2 regions of the Paenibacillus sp. ClWae2A genome follow, and region 2 is predicted to be linked to the other one. Evidence: riboswitches for the same ligand, from Rfam matches in the RefSeq annotation. Region 2 holds a riboswitch; the other holds the start of a gene.
What was found. Region 2 has a riboswitch for FMN ahead of ribD (bifunctional diaminohydroxyphosphoribosylaminopyrimidine deaminase/5-amino-6-(5-phosphoribosylamino)uracil reductase RibD). Riboswitches for the same ligand answer to the same signal wherever they lie in the genome.

Region 1: linked by a shared signal. The riboswitch ahead of QVE09_RS04115 (DMT family transporter) and the one ahead of ribD (bifunctional diaminohydroxyphosphoribosylaminopyrimidine deaminase/5-amino-6-(5-phosphoribosylamino)uracil reductase RibD) in region 2 are both predicted to bind FMN.

Annotation. Positions count from the first base shown of each region.
Region 1 is NZ_JAULSQ010000001.1:1,000,071-1,016,150, forward strand. It holds gene QVE09_RS04105 (CGNR zinc finger domain-containing protein) at 1-28, opposite strand, end outside; gene QVE09_RS04110 (DinB family protein) at 174-674, shown strand; FMN riboswitch at 759-912, shown strand; gene QVE09_RS04115 (DMT family transporter) at 1,057-2,037, shown strand; gene QVE09_RS04120 (amidase) at 2,362-3,858, shown strand; gene QVE09_RS04125 (DUF1989 domain-containing protein) at 3,993-4,601, shown strand; gene QVE09_RS04130 (LysE family translocator) at 4,739-5,365, shown strand; gene QVE09_RS04135 (YqcI/YcgG family protein) at 5,448-6,209, shown strand; gene QVE09_RS04140 (amino acid permease) at 6,266-7,612, opposite strand; gene QVE09_RS04145 (aldo/keto reductase) at 8,241-8,597, opposite strand; gene QVE09_RS04150 (SDR family NAD(P)-dependent oxidoreductase) at 8,667-9,440, opposite strand; gene QVE09_RS04155 (GNAT family N-acetyltransferase) at 9,698-10,186, opposite strand; gene xerS (tyrosine recombinase XerS) at 10,364-11,470, shown strand; gene mobB (molybdopterin-guanine dinucleotide biosynthesis protein B) at 11,721-12,254, opposite strand; gene QVE09_RS04170 (molybdopterin molybdotransferase MoeA) at 12,262-13,551, opposite strand; gene QVE09_RS04175 (HNH endonuclease) at 13,750-14,040, shown strand; gene QVE09_RS04180 (DUF4247 domain-containing protein) at 14,154-14,903, opposite strand; gene QVE09_RS04185 (DUF4178 domain-containing protein) at 14,915-15,421, opposite strand; gene QVE09_RS04190 (DUF350 domain-containing protein) at 15,445-15,846, opposite strand; gene QVE09_RS04195 (PspA/IM30 family protein) at 15,942-16,080, opposite strand, start outside.
Region 2 is NZ_JAULSQ010000003.1:59,227-75,306, forward strand. It holds gene QVE09_RS11445 (DUF2953 domain-containing protein) at 75-806, opposite strand; gene scpB (SMC-Scp complex subunit ScpB) at 1,226-1,882, opposite strand; gene QVE09_RS11455 (segregation and condensation protein A) at 1,851-2,651, opposite strand; gene ribH (6,7-dimethyl-8-ribityllumazine synthase) at 2,756-3,223, opposite strand; gene QVE09_RS11465 (bifunctional 3,4-dihydroxy-2-butanone-4-phosphate synthase/GTP cyclohydrolase II) at 3,325-4,557, opposite strand; gene ribE (riboflavin synthase) at 4,590-5,258, opposite strand; gene ribD (bifunctional diaminohydroxyphosphoribosylaminopyrimidine deaminase/5-amino-6-(5-phosphoribosylamino)uracil reductase RibD) at 5,320-6,423, opposite strand; FMN riboswitch at 6,746-6,912, opposite strand; gene QVE09_RS11480 (hypothetical protein) at 7,080-8,387, opposite strand; gene QVE09_RS11485 (peptidylprolyl isomerase) at 8,506-8,937, opposite strand; gene lysA (diaminopimelate decarboxylase) at 9,186-10,517, opposite strand; gene QVE09_RS11495 (spore germination protein) at 10,622-12,289, opposite strand; gene QVE09_RS11500 (stage V sporulation protein AB) at 12,314-12,742, opposite strand; gene QVE09_RS11505 (stage V sporulation protein AA) at 12,723-13,379, opposite strand; gene QVE09_RS11510 (AraC family transcriptional regulator) at 13,917-14,813, opposite strand; gene QVE09_RS11515 (EamA family transporter) at 14,922-15,851, shown strand; gene sigF (RNA polymerase sporulation sigma factor SigF) at 15,939-16,080, opposite strand, start outside.

The sequences.
Region 1 (16,080 bases), on a different contig from region 2:
TTACAAAATCGGTCCATAATCTGTCCATATATATACCTCCGTTTATGTAACCATCTAATTAAATAAAGAAGGTTACAGCTCGTCTTTGATGTGTTATATTGAGTGTAACCTTATTAATCAGTTTTAGCTAGTTACATCAAAAATCGCAATTTTACGCTAGGAGGAAAACGGCAATGACGAAAACAACAGCACTAGATGTGTTGCTTATTCAAAAGGATGATACTTGGGATCAATGTAATTGGATTGTACCTTTGTCGAAATCCTTGGAGAGTCTTACAGCAGAACAAGCAGCCTGGATTCCACCCTCAGGAGGATTAAGCATCTGGCAGTTGGTTAACCATATGTATTATTACAACCATCGCTTATTATGTCGCATGCAAGGTAAGGAGCCTACCCTTCCTGCTGTAGACTCCAATGAATACACATTTGGGAATCCTGGAGATGCAACGGACGCAGCCGGATGGAATACACTGCTACAGGGTACAACTCGATTAGCCCAACAGTTGCGAGATCAATTAGCTGCACTACAAGAGTCAGATCTTGAAGCCGCATATATGGACTCCGAAGAGAAATGGGCACACGAACTAGCTCGCTGGGTACTCCATGATGCCTATCACGCAGGCCAGATCGTGCTCCTTCGCAGACAGCAAGGAAGCTGGAAAATCGTTTTCTAAAAAAAATGCTTGAACTGCTAGCGCTTACAGGAATAAGATGAACTTATTAATGTTACAGCTTGTTCAACACACTATATAATTGAATAGGATCTTCGGGGTAGGGTGCAATTCCCAACCGGCGGTGATGTTCTTCGGAACCAGCCCGCGACTCGCTAATTGTTCTTAACGAAGGACATTCAGCGACTGACTTGGTGTGAATCCAAGGCCGACGGTACAGTCCGGATGAGAGAAGATCAACACATTGACATGCCGTTCACGGGAAGGCCTCTTTCCTGACGCATGTCCTTGGATGAGCCCCCGTTTATTTGGTTTATACCAAAACGGGGGCTTTTGTCGATTTTGCCAACTGAAGATTCCGTGTTCTGACGAAGGAGTCCTGAATATGGAAAAGACATCAGCAGCATCACCTGTTTACCGCAAGGAACGAAGTAATACCGGATTCTGGCTTGTAGTTCTTGGCGCCGCCTTATGGGGTGTCGACCCACTCTTCCGCATTATTTTGCTAAACACGATGACATCCACGCAGATTGTACTGGTGGAACATATCATCGTGAGTCTTATTGCCATTCCCGTGCTGTGGAAATTCCGAGCTGATCTGAAAAACCTGCGTGCTCGCCACTGGATTGCCGTGATTTTTATCTCATGGGGAGGATCAGCACTCGCAACGGTATTGTTCACCATGGCGCTTACACATAACGATCCAAATACGGTGCTATTATTGCAAAAAATGCAACCACTCTTCGCTATCGTGCTGGCTAAACTGTTATTGAAAGAAACGTTACCACGTCGCTTCGGTGGATTGTTCTTCATAGCATTAGCAGGAACTTACCTGCTTACATTTGGCTTCACATTGCCATTAGGTAACTGGGACAACTGGATTCATGCTGGCAGCTTGTTATCCCTTGGAGCTGCTGCCCTATGGGGAGGTTCAACCGTTATGGGACGATTGATGCTGGGTCAGGCGCGTTACGAAACCGTCACCTCCCTTCGTTTTGTCGTTGCTCTCCCGCTCTTGATCTTTATGACGTGGAACGAAGGCGCGGCATGGACATTTCCGTCCGGAACGGGTGAACAGACTGCTGTCATCCTCAACATTCTAGGTCAAGCATTGTTACCAGGTTTGCTCAGTCTTCTTTTGTATTACAAAGGTCTGTCGTCAACCAAAGCATCTGTTGCAACACTCGCAGAACTTAGCTTCCCGATGGCAGGTGTGTTGGTGAACTGGATTGCTTTCCGTACGCTGATCACATGGGAACAGCTGCTTGGTTTTATCCTGATCTGGGTGGCACTCTTCGCCATTTCCAAACAGCAGGAAAGATCATCAACTGCGGCCGATGCGGCACCTAAGCTGCGTACAGAGTGAGTGGATATATCCGAGGCCCACACATAAACCAATAATCAAATATAAAAATAAAACCATTGCACATCAAATTAGATGAGCAGTGGTTTTTTTCCATTACTCGATATTACTCGATTTACTCGATCATTTTCTCAATTAGCAGTATGAGCTATTACCCCTGTGCTTTATTTCAATATCTGAAACCCTCCGCTCTTCTCCCTCCCCTCATACCGAATATCCAATTCATCGAACTACGTCTCTTCTATGGTTTTGTCTTTTATCTATTACGGTGGTACGATGACATATGGAATAAACAGATGAATTATATTCAGAGAGGAACGATCATTAATGACTTCATTCTCATATACCTCCTACGACGCCGTAGGTTTGGCTGAACTAATCCGATCCCGGGAAGTATCCCCGGTTGAATTGCTGGAAGCGGCGTTTGCACGCCTTGAGGAAGTGAATCCGCAGCTTAATGCGGTCGTTCGTACATATGAAACCCGTGCACGTGAGGAAGCCGGTTTGGTTCGCCCTGGAGAACAACCTTTTGCCGGTGTGCCCCTGCTCCTGAAAGATATCTCGCAATCCTTGGAAGGTGAATTTCTGACTTCAGGCTCACGTTTGTTCAGCGAGCATCGTGCATTACGCAATTCCAATTTTGTCACTCGACTGCGTGATGCAGGCTTTATCTTCATAGGACATACCAATACGCCTGAATTTGGTTTAAAAAATATTACCGAGCCCCGTCTTCATGGTCCAACTCGCAATCCATGGAATATCAATCACTCCCCAGGTGGTTCAAGTGGGGGTGCCGCTGCCGCTGTAGCTTCGGGTATTGTTCCTCTTGCCGGAGCCAGTGACGGAGGAGGTTCGATTCGTATCCCGGCTTCCTTTAGCGGATTGTTTGGGTTAAAGCCAACCCGCGGGCGCACACCTGTGGGACCGGGAGTTGGTCGTCAATGGCAAGGCGCATCGATTGATTTTGCCCTCTCTCGCTCGGTTCGTGACAGTGCTGCATTGCTTGATACTTTACAAATCATTCAACCTGAAGCTGCGTTCCATGCTCCACTCTTTCCAGGCAGTTACTTGGCAGATATGAGCTATCCACATCAACGCAAACTGAAAATTGCATACACAACGGATTCGCCCGTGGGTACACCTGTCAGCGCAGAAGCCAAAGAGTCTGTATACAAGCTCGTGCGCTGGCTGGAAGAACAAGGTCATCATGTTGAAGAAAAGCTGAGTCCAGTCAACGGAGTCAGGCTGATGGAGAACTATTACATGATGAACAGTGGAGAGATGGCCGCGATGATCTCTTCCATGGAACGCTCCATGAGTCGGGCTCTGACTTCCGATGATATGGAGATTGAATCCTGGGTTCTGGCTGAAGCTGGAAAAAAGGTGTCCGCTGCAGAATTTGTACATAGCTTAGCTGAATGGGATGTAGCTGCAGCCCAGATGTCCACCTTGTTTGAGCGTTATGACTTCTACGTCACACCCGTTAATGCTTTTCCTGCGCCTAAGATTGGAGAATTAACACCTCATGACGAACAGATCCGTAATCTGATGCGGATTAGTGAGATGGACAAGACCCAGCAACAGCAACTTATCTATGAAATGTTTGAGCCAAGTCTTACGTATACACCGTTTACCCAGCTTGCAAATCTGACAGGCCAACCTGCGATAAGTGTACCTCTGCATGTGACACCTGAAGGTTTACCAATGGGTGTTCAAGTGATGGCAACCAAAGGACGTGAAGATTGGTTATTACATCTGGCTGCACAGCTTGAACAATCAGACCTCTGGATCGGGATGAAAGGTAATCCACTATTTCCAGCATAAAGGCGTATGATGTGGTGTGTTTTTAAATTTACCATTGGATGTTCCTATTTGAGTACAGTGTGTTGCCATATAGTGCATGAAAGCTTCATCTGCTCCGCATACTGAAAACAAAAAGTAGCGGAGGAATGTGACGGATGAATACGAATCAGCGCCATAAACAGTCTTATCGTATCCCTGCCAAAACAGGATATGCCTTGAAAGTAAACAAGGGTTCTTTACTACGCATAACGGATCTGGAGGGACAGCAAGTCATTGATTTTGTGGCATACGATGCTACAGATGCTAACCATCGCTTGGACCCCGGCGTGACAATGGACGTATTGCGGACTTACCGCATTAAACCAGGACAGTTTGTGTATTCCAATCAATATCAACCATTACTTAAGATTGTCCGTGACACCGTTGGGGTACATGATTTCTTCAACTCCGCTTGTCGTCCCGAGATGTATGAGGTGTTATACGACAAAAAGGATCACGCGAGTTGTTATCACAATCTGAACACGGCACTGGAACCCTTCGGGATTCTACCACCAGATCAACACTATCCATTTAACTTGTTCATGAAGTCCGTTGTAGACAGTGAAGGCAAGATTGATGTTGTAGCTCCCGACTCTCGTGCAGGTGATTATATCGAGATGGAGGCATTAATGGATCTCACGATTGGACTCTCCGCTTGCCCTTGTGAAGAAAGCTCATGCAACGGCTACAACTGCACCCCAATTCAATTGGATGTGGAACTATAACAGAATAACAAGGCCTTGACGCAATATGAGAAAAGTAGTTTGTTCTAATTCACTCCTTGCGGGAATACGATGACTTGTACCCATTTTCTGTGACGACTGGTACAATTCATCGAACCCGTTAAGGAGTGAACGTGTTTATGTCTGTACTGTTCAGTTATATTATTCTGGGAATCTCATTGTCTGCTCCAATCGGTCCGATTAACGCCGCCCAACTCGACCGTGGAGCTCGACATGGATTCATGCATGCCTGGATTTTGGGACTCGGCGCCATGTTTGCAGATTTGGTGTATATGCTGCTGATTTATTTTGGGGTTGCCCATTTTCTGGACACGCCGTTCATGCGCTCTTTTCTCTGGTCATTTGGCAGTTTTATTCTGATTTACACGGGAGTAGAAACGCTCTCGAAGCTGAAACAGGGGATTCAAGGTACATCTACTGCGGAAGCGACTGTTCGAAAATCTTTTATATCCGGCTTTTTGATGGCCCTGTCCAATCCACTGAATATTTTGTTTTGGCTTGGGATCTATGGCTCCATTCTCGCGACAACTGTGAAGCATACAGACACGGCTCATTTGCTGCTCTACAGTTCAGGCATATTCATTGGCATTCTGGTGTGGGATGTCATTATGGCTGGAATGGCCAGTCGATTCCACAAACATAGCAGTGAGAATGTATTGCGCTGGATCTCCATCATTTCGGGAATCTGCCTGATCGGATTTGGTTTGTATTTCGGGTACGAAGCTGTGCGTTCCATTTTTTTCTGACAATAAAATCAGGCTGGACAGTCACCCAACTTCCCCCACATTAATACTGTAACGGTATCATGTGGAATGGAGTTGGGAATCAATGGCGGAGCTGTATAGTGCCGACGAAATTAATACCTTGTTTGAGCGTCTTCCATCTTGGCAGCAGGACGCTTATTCGCAATTTGCAGATATGATCGCCGATGAAAATAATACGTATCCATGTGTACCTGGACGAATGGGATTTCTGTCAGGACATTTGAGGTATGGCTTTACGTGTGATCCCCGATCTGAACAAGCTGCCGAAGATATGGCGGATCTGCTTAGACAATATGGTCCTGTCTCGAGAGACACCGGTCATTACGCTTCCATGGTCGTGATCTGTGAGACGCCAACTGATTTGAAAGATCATACAACGGTAGAGCAATATCAGACGTTATTCTGGCAAATGCTTAATCGGGTAAGTTCACACGATACCGAGCCGTGGCCGGAACATATTTCAACCGATCCTCATGATTCATCATGGGAATTTTGCTTTGGTGGAGAGCCTTATTTTTGTTTCTGTGCAACTCCCGCACATGAACTCCGAGCCAGCCGGCATTTTCCTTATCTCATGTTTGCTTTTCAACCGCGGTGGGTATTCGAATCCATTAATGACAACACCCCTCTTGGCCGTAAAATGAAAACCTTGATTCGCAAACGTCTCGCTGCGTATGATGCTGTACCTGCTCATCCCTCGCTGATGTGGTATGGTCAGCAAGATAATCTGGAATGGAAACAGTATTTCCTGCCTGATGATGAGCAGACACCTTCCAAATGTCCATTCATGCGGATGAAGCAAGCCATAGGCAAGTTGACGAAATAATCTTAAAGCACTCATTAATCCGTTGTGCGACCTCCACGAAAGTTGCTGAAAGGTACTTATGGTTTGGATGGTGCCGACTGCGGTGGTTTCGAGCCACGTACCTTATGAACAACATACGTGATTATCCCAAGAAATACGACAAGTCCCACACTTGCCAGCAGACCCGTTCTGCTGGCTTTTTCCATCGCTGTCCCGGCTACAGCAGCCACAATTAATATCATGGCAATCCATACTTTGATGCGATTCCACTTCACAGGCTTCATTTTCTTAATGTATGTGATGCAGATTAGTAGCCAAGTATACATCAATACCAGACTACCTGCTGTCGTCACATATTCAAAAAGGTTTTTAGGCATCCATAATGCCATCAACGTAGACAGGAGTAATCCGGCCGCTGTGCAACACAATGCCTGAAGTGGCATGTCCTTTTTCCCCCAGGTCTTCGTGAACAGCTTAGGTGCATCTCCATCTTCTGCGAGTTTCACCAACATGGATGTAATAGCATATAACGAAGCCACCATCGTTGAGAATCCCGCAATAATCAGAATTCCGTTGAGAATGTGGACCACAACGGTGAATCCAATGGTTGACATGGCTTTGACAAGCGGACTTTCATCTGGAGTTAACTGAGCTGAAGGCACAAGCAACAGGATCAAAGCAATTGCAATCACATAGAGTGTACTCACCGATAATAACATTACTCGACCTGATTTCACTGCATCTTTGGGTTCTTTCAGGTTAGCAGCCATCAAGCCCATGACCTCGATCCCGGCAAAAGCAAAGAATGCATAGATGAAACCGGTCCATACCCCTTTACCCCCATGCGGGAGCCATTCATTCTTCAATTGTTCAGGCGTCACTTTTACAGGTAACCATCCCAGACAAGCCGCTCCTGCTATAGCTATAAATGCAACCGTTGCAGCAAGTTTGATTACAGCAAGAATATTCTCCGTTTTGGTTAATCCCTTCGCTCCCAGTGCAGCAATGAACAGACCTATAGCGGCATAGATCGCAACAAATGCCCAAAGCGGAAACTTGGGAAACCAGAATTGAGAGAACAGCCCAAGTGCCGTCAATGAGCTGCCCATGATGAGCATTTCAGAAAACCAGTACATCCATCCACTACCAAAACCAGCCCAAGGTCCGAATGCTTCTCCTGCGTACGTTCGAAAAGCGCCTTCCTTTGGATCATCTGCCGTCATCTGTGCCAGCGCACCAAATACAAAGTAAGTACCTGCCGCCGCCAGCACCAACAATATAAGTACGGATATGCCTGCCCAATGAATCGCGAGACTGGTTCCTAGAAAAAATCCTGTTCCCAGTGTGCAACCCGCGCCAAACAAGGATAGGCTGACCCAACTTAATTTATCGTCGTCTTTTTTACGGTGTTGCTGACTTTTCATGAAGCTCCTCCTTATACCTTATCCCCTTACGATTTACAGGACATGGAGGTTTTATGTCTGTATTACCAAAAGAATTATTACTAGTTTACATAACAATTGATATGTTTAATTTATTATATTGCTGGATTTAAGCTGTATGCTTTTAAGCATCATTCAAAAAGATATATGTTCAATCCTATTTAAAATCCGCAAAAAAGTTATTGACTTCTATTGCTTGGAATGGTTTTCCTTTTAAACATGTGGGAGCGATAACGAAACTTTATGAGAGATGGTAACTAAGGTGAAAAAATGATCTTTCTATTGTGAATTTTTCATATGTTGAAATATTATAAATTAAGTCGCAATTTCTTTCATATCGAACGCAGACTGGCTCTTTTTCGTATTTTCTCAACAACTTCGTGGTTTTTTTTAAATGTAGTCGTCTATAAAAAAGAAGGACTACTCCCTGGGATTTTACCTCTTTCATCCTTTCTCACCGGTTTTCGTACTAGGCTGAAGTATAGGCATTAATCGCTAGAAGTTTTCGAAAACTCTGTTCCAAATTTGTTGTGAATTTTTCATATGTTGAAAATATTTTATGTTGGTCATAAAAAAGCCGCCATATGGCGACTTCGCTAATATCTCCAAATTAAGTCCGGCCAGTCCAGTCTGCTCCGGCGATTTCTTTCCATCGCGCTCTAATCTCATCATATAGTTCCTGTGGTAGTAGCCCTTTAGCCACAAGGTCGGCATTTTGCTGCCAGCGATTGGGCTTGGCTGTTCCTACAATAGCTGTGTCTACACCATCGGAACTTAGCGTAAAACGCAGTGCTATTTCCACCGCTGCCTGGGCATCTTCACCTAGAAAACCATAGTTAAGTTCGCTTAAGCGCTTCCAGTATATAAATGGATAAGCCTCTTCCGAAAGTGTATCATACGTCCAAGCCGCATTGGCAATTGGTCTTTTCGCGATTACACCCATGTTTCTCTTTCTTGCCTCAGGCAACGTAAGATCAATTGCTTCCTGATCTGCGATATTTAATGAAGTCTCCAGACTGCAACAAACTTAATTGAATTAGAACCCATAAATGGACATTCCACCGTCAACCAATAACGTTTGACCCGTTATATATCCCGCTGCATCTGATGCCAGGAACACAACCGGGCCTACCACTTCTTCCAGTTCTCCCACTCGCTGTAGCGGTGTACGACTTACAATTTCCTGCAAATACTGGGGATCATCCAGCAGTTTTTCAGTCAGAGGTGTTCGGAAATACCATGGCCCTACTGAATTGACACGGATTCCATACTTGCCCCATTCCAGTGCGAGCACTTTGGTCATATGAATTAACGCAGCTTTGGTCGCGCCATATACAACCCCTGTCCGCAAAGCCGTGTGACCGCCTACCGAAGAGATGTTAATGATCTTCCCGGTCCCACGTTCTTTCATATGCTGACCCGCCAATTGCGAAGCGAAGAAAGCCGATTTTAAGTTTGTCTGCATGATGGTCTCCCACTGCTCGTCCGTTACCTCAAGTGCTGGTGTTCGTATGTTCATACCTGCGTTATTCACCAGAATGTCCAGACTACCCATCTCCGAGATCGCCTCTTGAAACGTCTCTTCCATTTGTTCTTTTGATGTCACATCCGCAGTCAGAGCGAGCGCTTTACGCCCTGTCTGTTCATAGATGTAGGCTGCTGTCTCCTCAATTTCTTTCATCGTTCGGGATACAAGTACAACGTCACTGCCTGACTGGGCAAGTCCAATCGCAATTGCTTTTCCGATCCCTCTCCCTGCACCTGTCACCAGTGCTGTCTGTCCATCGAGATGGAATGTGGGTACGTTCATGTTACTCACTCCTTCATCAGATTTATAAGTTGAACTAAAGATTATTTACACTGACACTACGATGACAGAATAACCTTCCAATCGCTGTTATCCCCAGATTTTTTGATTCCCTTTTCTAAAGGGGAAAATCCGGGGATAAACGCGAACGCTTCGCTTTTTCAGGTTTTTTCTGTCCTCTCCGTTATCGTGTAAATGATTAGTTCAACTTATATCGCAATCATGCAAATGCTCTATATGTAGGTAAACCCTGATGGGAATCAGGTTACAAAATACTGGCTTGGATTGCCCAGTTCCGGATGGAATTTCTCTCGAAAACGGCCTCCGGTATAATCCCCTATAATTTTTCGCCAGAACGCTTGGGCAATGACATTGTTACGAACCTGAGTCACTTTCCATCTTCCTGGAAAACGTTTAAACAGCTCATAGGCTGCCCGAGTGCCCACCCCACTGCGCCGATATTTTTGCATTACAAAAAATTCAGTCAAATAGTAGTCGTTATCCTTACTTCCGGGCTCCAATTTCTCCACCAGAGCAAACCCTGCAGGTGCCCCATCACTTGTAATCAAAAAAGGAAACTTGCGGTCCTCTTCTGCCCAGAATGCCTCCAGACCCGGATATTCCGGAAAAATGCCGTTACTGTCCACATCAATATTCAGGTATTTGGTAAAATCATATAGATAAAATTGCATTAAATGCCGAATCACCTGACTGCGTTCCCGGGGAACCAGTTCTATTTTCATATTCATCCGGTTCACCTCCTCTGCTCTACGTATACTGATTACTTTAAAGGTTTACGCGCCGAAGGGCAAGGAAGCATACCTACTTACTGCCTGCTTTGATGAACAAGCTGTGAGCATGTAAATTATGGTACACTAGAGCATAGAATATTAATTCATTGAATATTAATTTTATATGTTTTTCACATGGAGGTGTCGAACTTGACCAACGTGCAAAAAGAGATTGATCGACGCAAGCTGGATGACAAACTACCTTCCATGCCTTGGTTCGTTCAGCAATTCATGGACTACAAGCTGCCTGACCTGTCCCCCTCTACCCTGCTCGAATATCTGAGAGATTACGAAGCTTTCTTCGGATGGTTGCGAGCAGAAGGGCTGTCCGAGGCAAGCTCTAATAAAGAAGTTACGTTGACTGAACTAGAAGTCCTTCGCATGGATTCGGTTACCGCCTATCGGTTATTTCTCACAACCAAACGGGAAGGAACCAATTCCAGAATTACCGTCTCTCGCAAACTCTCTTCCCTTCGCTCCCTTTTTCATTACCTGAGCCAAATTGCGGAAGATGAAGACTTTTATCCTTTGCTAAAGCGGAACATTATGGCCAAAATCGAGATCAAGCGTACCCATAAACCCAAGGACACCGCTGCCAAACTCAAAGGTAAAATCCTGGAGGAAGAGGAACTGCTGGAATTTATCGGCTATATCCTTGAAGGTTACGCTGTTGATATGGAGAAGAACAAGCAGGCCCTGTACTCCCATGAAATCAACAAAGAACGGGACGCCTGTATTGCCAGCCTGATTTTGAATTCCGGCTTACGGGTGTCGGAAGTTGTGAACCTGAACGTCGATGATCTCGATCTGAACAACAAACTCCTGTATGTTTATCGCAAAGGTAACAATGATGAGACGTACAAAACACCCGTTTATTTCAGGGAACAGGCCAAGGACGAACTCGCAACTTATATGAACCTGCGGCAATCACGTTACCGCACGCCCAAGCGGGAGAAAGGTCTGTTCATTGCTCTGCGTAACGGAGACTCGGAAGGAAGTCGAATGACCAAAAGAGCGATCCAGGCCATGATCATGAAATACGCCAAACGTTTTGGCAAACCTTATCTAACCGTGCACAAATTACGCCACTCATTCGCAACCGACTATTATCTGCAAAATGATATCTACAAAACGAAAGAGCAACTTGGACACGCTTCTACGGAAACAACCGAGATCTATGCTCACCTTACCGACAAAACGATGTCCGAAGCCATCGAACGTCGTACTGATGACGGGATGTAACATCCCGAACATATTATAAAAGCAGCAAGCCACATCAAGGATTTCGATCCGAGAAAGGTCTGCTGCTTTTTTTGTTTTTTTGCATCATTCAAGAAGAAGAGCATAAGTAGAAATAATTATAGTTTACATAATAAATATTACGTTATATTTAAAAAAGAATCAATCACGCTCTCTGTACATTCAATCATGTGTAGCCACCATAATATCCCACTTCTTGACGTTTCCACGATTCGAATTCACGATTCTGCCTTCACTCACTCTCAACCATCGCTAACAACGCTTTGGCTATATCCTCCGTTTCATGAACCGAGTACCATGTTATATCTCTGCTTACGGTGCTCCGCTCTATAAACTGCTCTGAAGGTAACCATGAGATCATCCCCACTACCCCTTCAAGCTGATTAACCAAGGTCAGATCTTCCTCTTCTCGAACCATCACAAACTTGGAATAAGAAGCATCCTTGAATCCTTCAATAACAATCCAATCATAACCGGACAGATGACTTAACATATCCTCCAACTTGGTTGCCTGTCGCTCCATAATCGCAGTACGTTTCTCTGACATGACAACCACCGCCGAGGCCCCAGCCTCTCCAAATTGATACGAATCCGTTCCTTCTTGATCCATCTCAAAATGGTCATGTCCATCATGCTTAATCGCAGCTACCTTAAGTCCCAAGGAAGAAAAGTGCCCGATCAGCGCGGCTGTCAGGGTTGTCTTGCCCGTGTTTTTGTATCCAACAATCTGTATAATATGTGGTTTTGTATCACTCATTGTAGTCATCTACCAACTACCTCACATGACCTGTGGGAAGTTTAATAATACGTACCTGCTCACCCGCAGGAATACCTTTTTTCTCAGGTGGAACAACAATCAGGCAATCACTGTCCTTAATGGTGATCATCACGCTGGATTCATCTACACGGGCGGCAGCCGCTATCGCGTACACCATGCCGTTGCGGATCTCTGTGCGTCCACGAACGAATCGTGTAAAATTGTTCACTTTGGTGTACTCTTCTTCCAAGATCGCAGTCCATTCTTCCAAATAAGGATGAGCATCCGCCTGCATGGAACGAACGGTTGGACGAACAAACAAACTAAAACCCACAAAACAAGCCCCAGGGTTACCGGAAAGTGCAAATAGCAATTTATCTTTATATACAGCAGCTGTGGTCACACTGCCTGGTCGCATCGTCACTTTGTTGAACAACATCTCCACATGTTCTTCCAGCACAAGTTCGCCCATAATATCATAATCTCCGACGGAAACACCGCCTGTGGTTACCAGGATATCATTATCTTGAATGGCTTCTTCCAGTTTGGCCCTTGCCGTATTCACATCGTCTGCAATAGAACCGTACATCACAGGCTCTCCACCTGCTTCAACAACCAGAGAGCGCAGCATGTAACTGTTGCTGTTTCGAATTCGACCTGGTTGTAATGGTTCATCTACTTCAAGCAATTCCGTGCCTGTTGCAAATATCGCCACCTTAGGACGTTGAAATACGGGGACTTCTGCTATGCCAAAAGTAGCTAACACAGACTGCTCTCCTGCCCTGATGATCGTTCCTGCTTCGAGCAGCTGCTGTCCCTCTTGGACTTCCAGTCCGATTGGTGTAATGTTAGCACCCGACAATATGTGCCGCTTCAATGCAATCCACTGTTCTCCGTTCTCTATCTTGCTCTCCGTCATCTCCATCATGACTACCGCATCTGCACCTTCCGGAACCTGTGCCCCCGTCATGATGCGAGCCGTCGTACCTGAAACAATGGTGTGGTCCGAGGTGTAGCCGCAAGGAATTTCATCAATTACACGAAACCAAACTTGATGATCACTCGATGCATCTATCGTATCTGTACTTATAATCGCAAATCCATCCATACCCGATCTCCGGAAGAATGGATACGGATGAGGTGCCTGAATCGTCTCTGCAAGTGTACGGCCATGAGCAGATTCAAGGTGAACTTTCTCTATGGAGCCTAAAGTAACTCTTGCAGCTATTGTGGCTTGGGCATCCGGTACCTGTACAGCTTTACGATTAAATTTGGCAGTTGTCATATCATGTGAATGTGAGTTCATTTTCAAAAGTATTCTTACCTCCTAGAGACATATCATCTTTTAAGAAAGTGTAGCCCGAATACTGTAAGATAACAAGTACATCACGTATTGAATCCTGTGACAAAATCTTATTTCTTACAGGGGTAACATTCCTTGAATTATATTCAACATGAAAGGCATCTTGTCTGCCCATAATATTGACAAAGGGAGGCGATGATCATGAGTAAACGATGTGAATTATGCGGAAGAGAACCTGTGAACACAACCATTCATCATCTGACACCCAAAGAAATGGGAGGAACATTTCTGCCAACGGCCAACCTGTGCATCCCCTGTCACAAACAGATTCATTCGCTATACACCAATCGCGACATTGTAACTCTTGGACTCACGGACCTGCAATCCTTGAGACAGGATGAACGAATGATTCCATTTATCCGCTGGATTCGCAAACAACCTGCTTCAACCATTCCTCGCGTGCGTAAATCCAAACATGTTCGCCAATCGTAAACCAAAAAAGAACAGTTCCAAGGTCATGTGCCGGCGAGGTGAATCCGCCTTCCCTTTTCACTGTTCTTAAATGAACTATGCGATTGGCAGCCATCCTTATGATTAGATGTTTATTATCTTCGCCTCTTAATTCGGCCGCCGCCCACTCTGGTTTTTGGTTTTTTGTAGGATTTCTTAGGTGAATCAAACAACCCGCCCAGGCCACCACTGCTTTTGTTACGATCAATGGTTCCCTTGCTCTGATCCTTGTTGCGGTTAAATAATCCTCCGCCAGATCCCACGCTTGAATCTTTATCACTTCCGCGCCTTGTAATCGTACCTTTCCGATCAACAGTAATAGGCGGAGCAAGCTTCTTGTCATTACTTGTTGGTGCACGATAAGATCCTGCACTCGGTTTATACGTATCTTTATTGGTATATCCTCGATAGTTGCCATAACCTCGCCCGCCAAAAGAATCGAACAGATTACCAATTAATGTAGCGGTGAGGTAACCTTGTAAAAAAGATGAATCGTAGTTCTGCCGAACATATTCCTTGGAGTCAACCTCAACCAAGGTATCCTCCGGCTTGTTCGGGTCTTGTTGCAGGTGATAATACTCGTCCTGATACACGAGGAACATACGCTCTGTGTTCTCTGCCGAGATCTGATCCGGTTGCCGCTGGTCAGACAAATCCTGAGCCACTTCCGGAACGGTACGGTCCGAAGCCCGGTACACATAGGACGTTGAGTTACCACTCCCGTTAACCGATTCAAGCGGATATGTGTCCTGAACAGAAGGTGCTGCTCCGCACGCGGACAATAGAGACATCACAAGGCTGAGGACCAGCATTAATTTTAATCCATGTGCCAAGCGTTTTTTCATTGGAACCTCTCCTAGCTCGAACGAATCACTTTGATATCCGCAGGAAGAATGGACTCACCCTCATACAGTGTAAATCTTCTGTCTTGCCACTCCACCCGAAGAAGCATATTATCATCCGACTGATACTGCCATACCAATTGTTCTCCAGCCTGGCCATATGGAGTTCTACCTGCCGTTGATACCATGCCTCCATACTCTTCCTCCAGATGATATGCGCGTCCATCCAGGTCCAGCAATGTGGGCACCTCATCAGGTGCATCAAGCCTGCCATCAATTGGTGTATATAGGGCGTAACGTGTGAGTTCCCGTTCTTCGATATGCAAATATCGAAATGCGGTACCATCCTGCAGCGTGAGCACAGCTGCATTTCGAGCACGATTTTGTACCCGACCAACAACTTCATAAGTGACCAGAGAAACCTCACAGATATCACCAGGTGCAAGCTGAAGCATCGTTTTCTCTGCCTGCGGTGGTTCAGGTTTCGTTAGTATTCCTTTAATTCGTTTCCATACACTCATGAGAATTACTCCTGTTCCTTATCTTATAAACAAGCTGCAATAATCAGTGCGCCCACGATATGTAAAGCGCCAGAGAACAACCCGTATCCTGTCTTCCCTTGCTGAATTCCCGTATCCAGATCCAGATTGGCCCATTTGCGAATCATAAAGTGTACAACACTCTCCAGAATCAACAAAATGATAAAGGATACAACGGAGACTAGCAATGCCTCTCCAAGATGACCAGCCGTAGAAATGGACGTAGCGAGTACATACCCTTGTGCAAATAATTTCATCACCATACGTGTGGTTACTGCCATATTGCCAGCCTTAACTTCAGCAAAATCCTTATATTTCGTGAACAGTGAATCTACATACATCAAGACAAACAGCAAAACCGAACCAGAACCGGTCCAGACCAGCATCGCCAAAATATTCAAATCCATTTACACAGCCCCCACATATCAACATGAACCGCATTTAAAAGCGAAGGAGAAATGCTCTTCTCCTCCGCTGGTTAACCCTGCTGACAACCAAGGTATTAGTTCTTATTATCGTACTGTTTCATCAATGCTGCGAGTTCGTCTTCAACAGCCTGATCTTTACCCAACTTCTCGAACTCTTCATCCAAAGACTTGCCTTTGGAAGACATTTCGTTGCTTGCTTCTGCCTGTGCTTCC
Region 2 (16,080 bases):
TGTACATAAGCATTTAAGTACATTCACCGAACCCCAACCTCACGTTCGCAAAACAGACCTGATCTGATGGGAATTTATTGTGCTGTCCCACTAAGCTTTTGCTTTTGCTTTTCCTTACGCTTGCGGCGCTGTTCCCGAAGAAGTTTGAACCACATACGCCATCCGCCTTCGACTTGAAGCACACGGGTGAGTAGTGTAATTCCAGCGATCAGAACGGCTGTAATCCGAATTTTCACTCTGCAATCAAGCTCCGTTCTGAATTCCATTTCATCGGACCATACCGGCATAACCTGAAGCACAGGTGTCTTATCGAAGCGAATCTGATAGGTGAGAAAACCAATAATAATGGACTTGATACTCCACACCCAGCCCGTCAGCACCGCTGTATATGCTGCATCACCAACGCCGATGTGGGTAGCCCAGGACAGTTGAGTCATATGTACGCGCGTGAGTGTTTGCTTAAGCCATATCTTGAGCGCATCCGTCGCCCTGAGCATAATTTTCACATCTTTAGCCCACTTCTTGACTTTGCGTTTGTTGACCCGCTCGCTTCCCTGGGCCTCCCCTCTGGAATGATTCATGGATTGTTCGGTCTTGACCAGAAAACCTTCCTTCATATTGCGAAAAACAATACTCGGGATCTCATAGTTAATCCGCACAATTCCATAGAAAAAACGAACATTAATATTGGCGTAATCATCACTTTTATGTTTACTGAATGTAAAATGTACATGAACATTTGAGATGAGGACTGCGGCAATCAGCAATGCGAACAACAAACCGATTCCTCCAAGCCAAATCCACACAGGCCTTACCTCCAAGCCCTCAATTCTTTTCTCGTCTAGTATGGCACTCTGGATAGGAAAAAATTCACGTCTGACCTAAAAATCCCATTTCATATTTGTTTGGAACCGGTCCGTAACCTTTTATATACACAAATTGGACTAAAGATTAGTTACACTGGTCACTCCGATGACAGAATAACCTTCCGATCGCTGTTATCCCCAGATTTTTTTGATTCCCTTCTCTAAAGGGTAAATCCGGGGATGAGCGTATGCTTCCGATGCAGCTTTCATTCAGAAAGCTTTTAGGCGAACACTCCGTTTCTTCAGATTATTTCTGTCCTCTCCGTTATGTGTAAAATCTTTAGTTCAATTTATCTTAAAAATAATGCACAAAAAAACCGACTCCACTGATGGGTGTCGGTTAGTATGAGCTTGCAAAATTAGAGTGAAGAATCCGTATTATCGTCTTCGTTGTCGATATGACTTAGGTCATCCGCCGGATCAACACTTTCCGGTTCCAGTTGTTGCAAATCCAGTTTGTTGAATAACAGTTGTGTCTCTTCCTCCAGGTTCTCCGAATCTTCAAACAAGCCCGGTTCCGGAAGGTCTTTAATTGAAGCCAATCCGAAATAATCCAGAAATGACTTGGTCGTTCCGTACAGAATTGGTCGTCCGATCGCCTCGGCTCGTCCCACTTCAATAATCAGATCCTTATTCACAAGCGTATGGATGGCTCGCTCCGATTTTACACCGCGGATTTCCTCAATCTCTACCCGTGTAATCGGCTGACGATACGCCACAATGGCCAGCGTCTCCAGAGCCGCTTGGGATAAGGACGTTCGTGCGGGAGAGTATGCCAGTTTCTCGAAATATACAGCGTGGTCAGGCAAGGTGCCCAACTGAACTACACCAGCGATCTTGAGAATCTGTACACCTCGTCCCTGCTGTGAAAATTCATGAATCATCTCCTCAATCGCGTCCGTTACAAGCTCCACTCGCTGGTCGACGATCTCGGCAATTTGTTTGATACTCAGACCTTCTTCTCCGGACAAAAACAGCAGGCCTTCAATAATTGATTTCAATTTCGGAAAATCCATGATTCTTTGTTTCCCCTCTCCACTCCATAACGATATCCTCAAACATCCGTTCCTGATAACAGACAATCTGCTTCATCTTCATCAGTTCCAGCACCGCCAGAAAAGTGACAACAATCTCATGGCGATAGATATGCTCGTCCATCAACTTGGAGAATAACAGTCTGCCTCCCGGCCCCATACTTTCCAAAGCGCCGATGACATCCCGTATGCGGTCCTTAACCGAAATCTCATCCCGTTTGATTCGGGTTACAGTTGTGCGCTTCTCAGCCTTGCGTAGCGCCTTCTGAAAGGCTGCAATCAGGTCAGAGGTGTGTAAACCCTCAACCGGGTTCGATTGGGCTTCTACGGGCATATAGGGGCGCAGATCCTCGGGCTCTTTGGAAAATATAAGGCTGCGTTCCCACTCCCGTTCATGAAGATGACGCGCAATCCCCTTGTACTTGCGATATTCTATCAGACGTGCAATCAGCTCTGCACGTGGATCATAATCTTCTTCTTCCATAAAATCATAATCCTCGAAGTCCTCAATTACCGGTGGTTTAGGCAGTAAAAGTTTGCTCTTGATCGACAGCAATGTTGCTGCCATGACCAGAAATTCACTCGTAATATCCAGTTCCAGTTCCTGCATTGAATGCAGGTACGCCATGTATTGATCGGTAATATCGCTGATGGGAATATCCTGGATATGAATTTCAGCCTTATCAATCAAATGAAGCAGCAGATCCAAAGGCCCTTCAAAAGTCTCCAGTTTGTATGTAACTACCGTCACTAGACGAATCCTCCCGCCAGAAAAATACAAAACCCTGCTAAGCCGTCCGAATCCGGTTTCCCGTGTTCGTCTGCGCAAAGCAGGGCACTACTATTAAATAAGCACTATTTTAGCTGTTTCGTCAAGTTTGCCATCTCAATTGCCGCCGTAGCTGCATCCCAACCTTTGTTACCCGCTTTGGTTCCGGCACGTTCAATCGCTTGTTCAATATTTTCTGTTGTAACCAGTCCAAAGATCGTAGGCACGCCAGTTTTCAGGTTGATTGCTGCTACCCCTTTAGCCATCTCGTTGCACACATAATCGTAATGCGTAGTGGATCCACGAATGACAGTTCCCAAGGTAATCACCGCATCATACTTGCCGCTCTCCGCCATTTTCTGCGCAATCAGAGGGATTTCGAACGCACCTGGAACCCAGGCTACATCCACTTCATCATCCTGCACGCCGTGACGTTTGAATGCATCAAGCGCTGCGCTAAGCAATTTACTGGTAATGAATTCGTTGAAACGTCCAACGACAACTCCATATCGTGATCCTTCTGATACTAAATGTCCTTCAAAAAATTGTGGCATTCAAGTCATCTCCCTAACGGTATAATGTAATGTAAGTAACGGAACTCCTAATTAATCTCTTCCATAAATTACATGGTGAACGTTATTCATCTAAAATATATTTACTGTTCGTTTTGTTCGATATCATCGAACTTTAGCATATGCCCCAGCTTGGCTTGCTTGGTATGAAGATAAACCGTATTGTCCTCGTTCTCCTCCATCTGGATCGCGACACGCTCTACGACTTCAAGTCCATATCCCTCAAGACCTTTAATTTTACGAGGATTGTTAGTTAGCAGTCTGATCTGACGAACCCCAAGGTCTTTCAGAATTTGAGCGCCAATCCCGTAATCACGCAAGTCGGCAGCAAAACCCAGCTTCAGGTTTGCATCCACCGTATCCAGACCTTCCTCTTGCAGCTTGTAGGCTTTGAGTTTGTTGATTAGCCCAATGCCCCGGCCTTCCTGTCTCATATAGAGCAGTACGCCGTTGCCTTCCTCGTTAATCTGTTTGAGTGCCGCATCAAACTGAGGACCACAGTCACAACGATGGGAATGGAATACATCACCAGTCAAACATTCAGAGTGCACACGTACAAGTACGGGTTTGGAACCATCTATTTCACCTTTGACCAAAGCCACATGTTCCTTGTTATCCACAGCGTTTGTATAAGCCACCGCTTGAAACTCGCCAAAGTCCGTTGGCATACGCACAGCCACTTCACGTTGAACCAGCTGCTCTTTTTCGTTACGGTAACGAATCATGTCCTGAATACTGATCAGCTTCAGATCATGCTTGCGGGCAATCTCCTGCAGATCCGGAAGTCTGGCCATTGTGCCATCTTCCTTAATCACTTCACAGATAACGCCGGCAGGGTAGGAACCACACATGATAGCGAGATCTACAGCCGCTTCCGTATGTCCGGCACGTCGAAGCACGCCGCCGTCTTTTGCAATCAACGGGAACATGTGACCAGGCTTACGGAAGTCCCCGGCTTTCGCCTCAGGATCGATCAGACCTTTCACGGTAATGGAACGTTCATGTGCCGAGATACCTGTTGTCGTATCTTTGTGGTCCACAGAGACGGTGAAGGCTGTTCCATGGAAATCCGTATTTTGTTGAACCATCGGTTTCAGGTTAAGTTCGTCCGCACGTTGTTGTGTAATCGGAACACAGACCAGACCTCTACCTTCAGTAATCATAAAATTAATGACTTCAGGTGTCGCCTTTTCGGCCAAAGCGATAAAATCGCCTTCATTCTCCCGATCTTCATCATCCACAACAATGACGGGTTTACCACGCATGAGATCATATATGGCTTCTTCTATTGTGTCCAGAATGGATTGTTCTGACATTAGTCCACCTCCAGTTTATTTCTGTTCTCTATTTATGCAAATCCGTGATTGGCGAGAAAATCTTCACTGATACTGCGCGGCTTGCCAGCACCCGTCTCCCGATGTCCTCTCCCATACTGGAGCAGATGATCCACATATTTACCCAAAATATCGCATTCGATATTAATGGTATCCCCTGTCTTTTTCACATTTAGTACAGTTTCACCAATGGTATGCGGGATAATGGAAACCGTGAATGCGGTATCCGACGTATGGACAACGGTCAAACTAATGCCATCCAATGTAACCGATCCTTTGGGGATCAGGTATTTGAACAACTGGTGATCATCAGGCTTGATCTCAAACACAATCGCATTCTGATCACGTGTTATACTGCCAATCACTCCGGTACCATCGACATGCCCCTGAACGATATGTCCGCCAAAACGACCGCCAGATTGCATGGCCCGCTCCAGATTAACTTTACTGCCAGATTGCAGCTGACTGAGATTGGTATGGCGATAGGTTTCAGGCATTACATCGGCGGTAAAACCTCCACCTTCGAGCGTTGTCGCAGTTAAGCACACGCCGTTCACTGCTACACTATCACCAATCTTCAGATCGTCCATGATGGCGGAAGCTCCGATATTCAGGACCATCGCTTCGCCTTTCCGACCAATACGCCGGATCTGACCGACTTCTTCCACCAAACCGGTAAACATGCTGCCGCCTCCCTTGTTTCATTTATAAAGAACCTAACTACTTTTTTTCAAATCCATTTATTTATTCAGGCCACACCGGAATACCGCCAATGCTGATATTATCTCCAACTTGTTCAATCTCCAACTGATTCAATTGAATCGCCTGATTCATACGTTCCACACCCTCGAAGCGGAAGCTTCCAGGTGTATCATAACCGCCTACAATCTTCGGAGCGATGAACATCAGCAGTCGATCGACCAACCGTGCCTCCAGCATAGCTCCATTCAAGGTGCCCCCACCTTCAAGCAAAATTGAACCAATCTCACGCTCACCCAACTTGCTAAGTCCGCTTAACAGATCCACACGTGGTCCAGGACCACAGCGTATTATTTCAACGCCGTAGGCTTCCAAACGTTCAGCAGCTTCAGGACTGGCTTCGTCTGTTGTCAGTACCCATGTTGGAACAAGACCATCCTTAACCATTTTGGCACCTACCGGAAGACGCAACTTGGAATCCACCACGATACGCACCGGACTAATGCCTTCCACTTGCAAGCGGGTTGTAAGCTCCGGATTATCTGCGATCACCGTGTCGACGCCAACCATGATTGCCTGGTGACGATGACGAAGGGCATGCACAATCTCACGAGCCGGCTCGTTGGAGATCCACTTGCTGTCTCCGCTGCGAGTAGCAATTTTCCCATCCAAAGTAGTAGCTGTCTTCAGTGTCACGAAAGGTAGACCCGTTGTAATAAATTTAATGAATTTTTCATTCATGCGTCTTCCACGCTCACGCAGTACGCCAACTTCAACTTCAATGCCTTGTTGACGAAGCATGCTTATGCCTCTGCCGGATACTTGCGGATTTGGATCTTCACAACATACCACAACACGTTTCACCTTTTCATGAATCAGGCGTTCACTACAAGGTGGCGTCTTGCCATAATGACTACAAGGCTCAAGTGTAACGTATACCGTACTTCCTTCAGCATCACTGCCTGCCATGTTAAGTGCATGCACCTCCGCATGACCGGTTCCACGTTTCAGATGGCTCCCCAGGCCTACAATACGACCCTCTTTCACAACTACACATCCAACGACCGGATTAATCCCCGTCTGTCCCTGTGCTCGTTCCGCCATATCCAATGCCAGTGCCATATAAAATTCATCATTGATCATTTCCAAATCCGTTCACCCCGCGGTTTAAAGTCTTGTTTATTAAAAAATCCCCGTCGAACAATCAGTTCGATGGGGATGATGAGAGACAAATGTCACCAGCAGGAGTGAAATGGATACAGCACGCCAACACTTTGCCCAAAACTTCATTTCGGGCAAGTGAAAATAGACACATACCTTAATGAACATCAATTAGAGGTAAAGAGCTTTATCGTGTGGCATATGTATGGAACTGTCCGGTGTAACCGGATCTTCCCTGCACAGTGCAAGACATCACAAATCGTGACTGTGCAGCAATACTCCTGCTGAATGCAAACCTGTTAGGTCTGCACCTCTCCTTCTCCCATCCAGACTATACTGTCGGTTCTGGAATTACACCAGATCAGCCATCTGCCACAGGCAGACAGGTCACGGACTTTGCATCAAGTGCTGGACATGTGTCCTTACACTTCCTGCATCACCGCCGGTAGGGAATTGCACCCTGCCCTGAAGGATTGCTTTCGTTATTACTTGGATGTTAGCACTTTAATGCCAAAAAATCAATTGTTTTTTGTTCCTTTTTGTCACATACTAACTTTTAATAAGCTAAGAAACAACAAAAACCGCTTCCTCTCAAGGAGGCACGGTTTTTGTTTGGAGGCACATTTCACATCCATCGTATCATTCTACAATTCTGGAAAACACCAGCTCGCCATATGCTTCAATTCTTTGGCATTGTGAAATGGCAAGCGATCAGGTTCTGGCAGCGGCGAAACAGGAATCGGAAATTCTCTTGCCACCCTTCTGACCCAACTTGTGGAATCAATCGCGATAGCTGAGCATTGCCAGCGTCCATTCGTTCGTGGTCGAAACGTCCCATGCAAATCTGCTTTTCCCGGCATCTCTGGAAAGACACCATCCAGATATTCAACAATGACACGTTTATCTCTGACTTCATGACAATATACTGTCACCCATACACCTTCCCGGACCCGAACAGCGTACACATCCCCAGACTGTACTTCCCCGGTACCTGCATCAGGAGATGCCTTCGGTACTTTTCCGCGAACGCTTCTCTTCTTCTCCAATGCTCCTAAGATCGTGTCCTTTACAGCTGGACTCTCATCAGGCTTATCCGCAAGTGATATATTATTCAGATCAAAATCATGAAATATCTTTTTCAGGTTGTTCTCATTAATTCCGACAGATGAATCCCACCATGCCAGAGGGGCCTGCACTTCAACCCGAACATTGGGGCGTGCGTCACGTTGCATGTATGTGGTGAATTCCGTGATCATTCCAGGATGTTCCGGCGTATCCAATATGCCAATCAGAGCTAACGTCTCAAGCAAATCACGGTAGGCATATTCCTTCTGTGTAGGCAAAAGACGTTCCTTCTTGAGCGCTACTGCTGCCTTGCTGTAACGTGTTTTGGGAGGTAATTCGCGCAGCACCGTTAACACCGCACGGAATGTCCAGCGGTCGTACTCATTGGGTATTGGAAGCTCCTGCGCAGCAGCCAGCTCTCGAAGTGCCAACACATATCCATAAGGATCACCGTCCAACGGGGTTCCATTGGTCATCCGCCAATACCATTGCAGCGTTGTGTCGGTTGCTTGACCTACACTTAATCCGCAGATCTTACAAGTGTTCGAAGATGGATATGGCGTATGTTCATGGCTTGGCATACTGCTTGCAATAAGCTTGCCCGTAAGCAACGAGCGCCAGATCATGGGTGCTGACCACAAAGAGGATACAAAGGCCTGCGCTGCATCATTTAACGTCCATTGATTCGCAACTTTTTTCAGCTCAGTAATCGTTTCATCATGTTCCGGACGTACAAATCGATTCGGTTCATGCCCAGCTGCCTCAAGCGCTTCTCGATCCTTTACGGATAGACTATCCGGAACGACATGTCGCGATGCCTGCAGTTCTTCATCCCACAACGTGCGCTCACTATAAATTTGTTTTAACAAGCTTAGCTGAGTAACCATATCCAAGGTTCATTCATCCTTTCCAATCATCGATTTCGAATACGTGACATAAGAAAAATAAAAAAAGTGCTTCTATAAAAGAAGCACTTCATGTTTGGATCCAGTTAAGGTGAAGGTATTAAGCTTCTACAACTTCAACAGTTTCCATTTTGTCTTTACCTTCTAAAGCGTCCACGAACTCCATACCTTTAGTTACTTTACCAAATACAGTATGTTGTCCATCCAAATGTGGTTGCGGTTGGTAGCAGATGTAGAACTGACTTCCACCTGTGTTACGGCCAGCATGTGCCATAGCAAGTGTTCCGCGCTCATGTTTGTTCGGGTTGATTTCACAGTTGATAGTGTAACCTGGACCACCTGCACCGGAACCGTTAGGGCATCCGCCTTGAGCTACAAAGCCCGGGATAACGCGGTGGAATGTAAGACCATTGTAGAAACCGGAGTTAGCCAGTTTCTCAAAGTTTGCTACTGTGTTTGGAGCTTCTTGATCGAACAGATCGATCAAAACTTCTCCGCCGTTTGCCAATTTAATTTTCGCTTGTTTCGCCATATGTAAATGACTCCTTTCGTAGTGACCATCGTTAATGGTGCCAGAACGCATGACCCTGGGCCAAGCATTACAACACTTTTCTTAGTGTACACCGAAAATGACTGGATCGCAAAAAAAACAGTAACTTTTTTCATATTTTAGTCCGAATACATAAAAAGCAGATGAAAAAGGAAGTTCCCTTTTCATCTGCTTCAACTGTAAAATCCCTATATCCTGAATAATGCAGAAACGCATTATCTTTTGACAAATTAGCGAGTAACTGGCTGTTTGCCAATGCGCGCTGGTACCAGGTCATTCTGGATGATATCTTGATACGTCTCACGGCGTACTACGACATCTCCTTGACCGTCTTTGACAAATACAACAGCTGGACGACGAATCCGGTTATAGTTGCTAGCCATGGAGTAGTTATACGCGCCTGTGCAAGCTACAGCGAGCAGATCGCCACTTTCCACTTTTGGCAGGTCCAGATCCCAGATCAACATATCGCCACTCTCACAGCATTTACCCGCAACAGATACCGTTTCCTGAGCAGCCTCATTCGCACGGTTAGCGAGCACAGCTTCGTACTTGGATTCATACAAAGCAGGACGTGGGTTATCGGTCATACCACCATCAACGGCAACGTATTTACGCACGCCTGGAATGTCTTTGCTTGTTCCAACAGTATAAAGGGTTGTTCCTGCTTCACCCACGATGCTGCGGCCTGGTTCAACCCAGATCTCAGGTACGGCATAACCGATTTGGGCAAAATAATTTTTAACTGCGTCTGTAATAGCCTTCACGTATTGCGCAACTTCAAGCGGCGTATCTCCGTCGATATAACGGATTCCGAATCCACCACCCAGGTTAACCACTTTGAAAGCAACATTAAGACGCTCATATACGCTTGCTGCAAATTCAGCAACACGTTGAACAGCCATCTGGAAGCCCTCAACTTCGAAAATCTGGGAACCGATATGGGAATGCACACCGAGCAATACCAGGTTAGACTGCTTGGAAGCCAAGTCAATCGCTTCAAATGCTGTACCATTGCCGATATCGAATCCAAATTTCGAATCCGTTTGACCTGTGGAAATATATTCATGCGTATGGGCCTCAACACCAGGCGTCACACGAAGCAAAATGTTTACTTTACGATTTTTGTCCGCTGCTACAGCCTGCAACAGATGCAATTCATTGAAGTTATCAACAACAAAGCATCCAATCTCCGCATCAAGAGCCATTTCGATCTCTTCCAGCGTTTTGTTGTTACCGTGGAAATGAATGCGCTCAGCCGGGAATCCTGCTTGCAGTGCAGTAAACAGTTCACCATCAGATACAACATCCAAGGAAAGTCCTTCTTCAGCTGCAAGGGCACACATCGCCATTACACAGAATGCTTTACTTGCATATGCAACCTGGAAGCCCAATCCGGAAGCACGGAATGCTTCCATGTACTCTCTGCAACGCTCACGAACCAATTGCTCGTCCACAACGTACAGGGGAGTTCCAAATTGTTCTTTCAGATCTGTTGCATCAACTCCGCCAATCTCCAGATGCCCTTGCGCATTTATTTTACTTGTACCATGTAAATACATAATCTGCATTCCTCACTTTTTTGTATACTGGAACAGTTGTTATTCCAATGATTTTACACCAGTATATCAAATTAGGCAGCGAGATGAATGGATTTTTCGGAAGATCATTTGTGTTTTTTACTTTTTCGCAGTTCACCGTCCGGATCATCGGACATTTTGGTGTTGTCACGGGTTTTGTTAAATGATGGACGTTTTTTATTTTCCAGCAGCGGAAGCCGGAATAAAAAGTTACCCAAGGCCTTTGCATTAAACGGTATAAAAGGCCAGAGATACGAAGAATTGTACGACCTGTGAACGGTTAGCGCCAATATAAGTAGTGTACTGCCCACGACCAATCCAGGAACCTTGAATATCGCTACTGCAATGAGCAGAAACAACCTGACGAGCCTGTTAGCGAGCCCCAGCTCGTAACTCGGCGTGGCAAACATTCCGATGGCTGCGATAGCCATATAGAGTACAACCTCATTGACAAAATATCCTGTTTTGACGGCGATATCCCCGACTAGAATTGCCGCGATCAAGCCCATAGCCGAGGCCAGAGGTGTAGGGGTATGGACTGCTGCCATCCGTAATAAATCGACACCAAGTTCGATCAGGAGAAACTGTAAAATCAGTGGTAGCTTTACATTTTCCTGCGGACCAATGAAGTCAAGTCCCATCGGTTTAATCGAAGGATCAATAACCATCAACAGCCACAGTGGTAGCAAAAACAACGATATGAGAATCCCTGCAAAACGCACCCATCGTAAATACGTTCCCATTAAGGCCGTCTGTCTATTCTCCTCCGCATGCTCACACAGGTCAAAGAAGGTCGTAGGCAGAATCATCACACTGGGAGAAGTGTCTACGAAAATGACAACTCGCCCTTCCAGCAAATGGGAAGCTGTAACATCCGGTCGTTCCGAATAACGAACAAGTGGGAACGGATTCCAACCCTTGTTGATAATCGCTTCCTCCAACTGCTTATCGGCGGCGGGAATACCATCGATATCCACTCGCTGTATTTTTTCACGAACGGAATCCACCTGCACTTTATCTACAATATCATCAATGTACACCACGCAGACATCGGTTTGTGTTCTCCGCCCCACCTGCATGATCTCAAACTTCAGTCCAGGGTCGCGTATTCTGCGCCGCACCAAGGTCACATTGGTCAGAAGCGTTTCGGTAAAGCCGTCTCTGGAACCTCGAACTACCCTTTCCAATGAAGGTTCTTCGGGTGAACGTACCGGATAACTCCGGGTATCCATAATCAAGACCGAGCGGTCCCCTTCAACGAACATTGCGCTCATACCGGTAAGAACCTTGTTGATAACCGCACTCATCTTCTCGACTTTTTCCACCTGAATATGGGGAATGTAACATTCAAAATAGGATTTGAGTGCATGTCCGGACACGTCATCCGGCGTAAGATAGGTCAGTCTTTTCAACACTTCAAGCAAAATCTCATCCTTGGCGAAGCCGGTGATCATCAGCAATCCAACGTGCTTGCCACCCAGGACCATTTCCCTCATATTCACGTCAAACGATTCTCCGAGCCCCAGTACCTGTTGTAATGTATATCTATTCTCACTCATGCGTGGGGAGATATCATCGTTTTCCTGCCAATATTGTACGGATTCCTCAATGCTGTCGGACATCTCATTTTGTTTTTTCTTATTGTACGCTTTCTCCTCTTCTTCCTTCTGAATCTCATAAGCAGACTTGTGTAACATCTCTTCCGTTATACCTTCACTATTTTCCTGGCCTGTGTGCTCCGTTCGTTCATCCATCTTCCATCCTCCTATGGCCACGAGTTACCGCTGATATATAAAAAAATCAAACAGGGAACCTGTCATTTTGCCCAAAATCATGGCGAGCAGTAATCCAAACAAATAAGGTTTCATGCCCAATCGTTTGGCCAGCACGGGCAGTACATTAAGTACCTCAGTGAGCGCCGCGGCCAGCAGACCGATGAACACGCCACAGAACAAACCAACAATCGGGCTGAGCAGCAGCACCCCATGCATTTTCCAGTGCCAGAAATCCGCCACCGTCCCGAGCAGTGATCCACCAATTAGCGCCCCTTCGTACCAGTGAGTCTTGTCATACGATTGCGTAAGTTGAGCCAACCTGGGAATCATATCGAGCACCAGAATGAGCGCAATTACGCCACTTCCTACGGCAATTCCCCCTGCAACACCCAATACAATGCTGATTGCTCCATTAAGAACGCTCATCCGCATTCATCTCCCTGCGTTCCTGCTCGTGCATCCGTTCGCTTTCTTCAATCACTACATATTTATCTACATTTTGCTGGTATAGGAACATCTCCACTTCCAGCGGGGTAGGCTCCTCATTCCACTTTTTCTTGAACAGATGATTAAAAAATACTGCCATTCCGAATCCAATGCCAATGGAATACGCCACTTGAAACAGATAGGGATGTTCGTCCCGATGCCCAGTAAGCATCTCCACAATTCGAATCTGTACTTCCTGCATGTTCACATCGGCATGAAAATTCATAATGGTTAAGGCTGATCCGAAGAAAAGCAATAGCCAAACCAGAATGAACAGGGACTTGGAAGGTTGACCATTTCCCGCGATGACTTCAACTAACGTATGACCAGATCCCATCAGTTCCACGCTTACCTCCGGCAAGATGTGCCGAATTCGGGGAATAATCTGCAATATATCAATGAGGATCAGATTGCCATCCTCCGGTCCAGGGCGTAAAAGTTCAAGCTCCAGTAGCCTGCCCTCCTGGTCTTCAGAAGAGGTCAGTACATGTGCAATGTCTCCAAGCTTGACTGCTCTGCCCCTCTGGATGCGAATACGGCTGCGCAGTCGAACGTAGACCATTGGAGTGGGTGTCTGGGACATCCATAGCACTCCTTTACTGCGTAATTTAGGTTAGTATTTGAAGAATGTGCAAATTTATTACAAACGGGTTGGAAAAAAGGTGGAAGGGTGAGTTGACGCTGCGAGATGGATCGGTCATTGGTCGCTGTTATCCCCGGATCTCTTGAACTCTCCTTTTCAAGGAGGAAATCCGGTGCTAAAGGCGAACGCTTCGCTCCTTTTGACCGATTCCATCCCTCCGCTGCCCATCGTCCTCCCGTTTCCAAACGTTTGAAATAAGTATGCTGGGGAGTAGGCAGGAAGGGAATTAAAAGAAGAGCTTTTTGCGGTTATTTTGCTCAGAATTTCATGACTCTTGAAGTTATCTTCTGAATACAACATAGACTACAACTGTGTAGAAATTTGAAGATTAGCCTTTAATACGCTCTCCTTGTGACCGATTTTAGGCGCGACTGAGTGCGGAGCATTATTTTACATATCAAAAAAGTCGCCGTATGGGCGACTCTTCGGTATTAGTAGCTAGGCTCACGGATCATGAACAATAACTCAACAATTATTTTATTTTTCTCTTTTGTTCAATTCCCTTCTAAATCGTAGAGGGGTTGAATTCATTATTTTGCGGAATTGGTTAATGTAATAACTCGTGCTATTAAAACCGACCTCGTAGGCAATTTCGGTGATGCTACGCTTGGAGGATTGCAATAGTTCAATGCTTCTTTGGATGCGGTACTCGATCACATATTGCATGGGTGTGGTTTTCAGGATTTGCTTGAAATAACGGCACGTCTCCGATCGACTTAACTGTCCGGCCTTTGCAATATCTTCCAGCTTAATTGGATCGGCATAGTTGAGATTAATCCATTGCAACATGTCTTTCATTCGGTTGTTTCTGCTCATCTCTGATGGATCATGTTCCAGGGAATATCCGTTCATAATCAGCAGTTTCCACATATTAAGCACCGTAGAAGCAACATTCACTTCGTAAAAAGGAACTGGGTGCACTAACTCCTTTCTAATCCGTGCAATCGCATCCAGAATCTGTTCTCCCCAAGCGTCAGCTCTTTCGATATACAGAAAAGGCAAATTAGTTGCTGTTACATATGGATGTACGTACTTTATATACATATCCGAAGGCATGATAGCATGCGGGGACAAATTCAGACATAAATAGATGCAGTTCTCGCTCACACCGCGATCTTCAGCCATATGCATTACTCCACTGTTGATAAAAATCCCGTCACCTTTGGACAAAATCATCTTTTGATCGTTGATATGGAACAACGCCGTACCCTGAAGAACGGCAACAAACTGCAATTCATCATGCCAGTGGAGAGGAATATGTCCGTGAACATTTTGAACAATGGTTGTCTCATAACAGGCTATAGATAATGTATCGGTACGGTGTTGCGTCATTTCTTTCAAATGTTGATCAATGATAAATTCGATTTTCTGCATGGGCCTCATCTCAATATAGTTATATTTTTAAGTGTAATATTGATATAAATGTATCGCGTTTCTCCTTAATATAACACTATTCTTATATTTAAGGTGAGGCGAACAAGAATGACAACTTCTGCAAAATCCAAAATTTCAGGCATCGTACTCGTTCTGACGGGAGCCATCTGCTGGGGCATTGGGGGTACGGTATCTCAAAAACTGTTTCAACTGGATGGAATTGAGGTCAATTGGTATGTCACTGTACGATTGTTGATCGCTGGGTTAGTATTACTGGTTATTCAATTGTTTACAAATGGACGATTTCAAATTTTTGATGTGTGGAGAAATAAAAAAACGGCTGGACAACTGATCATTTTCGGATTGGTGGGCATGCTTGCCGTCCAGTATACGTACATGGCATCCATTAAACACGGCAATTCAGCGGTGGCTACACTCCTGCAGTACCTGTCCCCTGTTATGATCATGATTTACATCGCACTCCGTAAGCAGTCTGTCCTCACACGCAATGACCTTGCATGCGCCGTTCTGGCTCTCAGTGGATGTTTTCTCCTGCTGACGAATGGCTCGCTTACGCAGTTATCTGTCTCCTCGCTCGCAGTGATATGGGGGCTGTTATCGGGGGGTTCAGCTGCATTTTATACGCTGTATGCCGTGCAACTGATTAAAAAGTTCGATTCACTTGTTGTGGTCGGCTGGGCTATGATCATCGGTGGTTTGGGAATGAGTTTTATTCACCCACCCTGGAAAATGAATTTTGCTAGCATCACGCTCGAAACCTACGGTTATTTGATATTTACGATCCTTTTTGGAACCATGATTGCTTTTTGGTTTTATATTGCGAGTCTCAAAAGTCTTACACCCAAGGAAACTAGCCTGCTCGGGAGCGCAGAGCCGCTTGCTGCTGTTGGAACAACTGTCATATGGCTCCATGAACCTTTTGGCTTCTATCAATGGATTGGTATGGCATGTATTCTTGGCATGATGCTGGTCATGCAGTCCAATCGTTCGGGATCTCCCCGTATTAACAACAAATAACCTCCCACGCCATAATGCGCGATAGAAGGTTGTTAGTTGTCGTATATTGGTGTATAAACGCCAATATTGTTGTTGCAACCCACGAAATCACTGCGCGATCTGGTCGCGGATGGATTGCAGTATTTTTTTCTCCAGACGTGATACCTGTACCTGAGATATTCCCAGCCTGCTGGCAACCTCGGACTGGGTTTGATCCCGGTAATACCGAAGATAAACGATTAATCGCTCC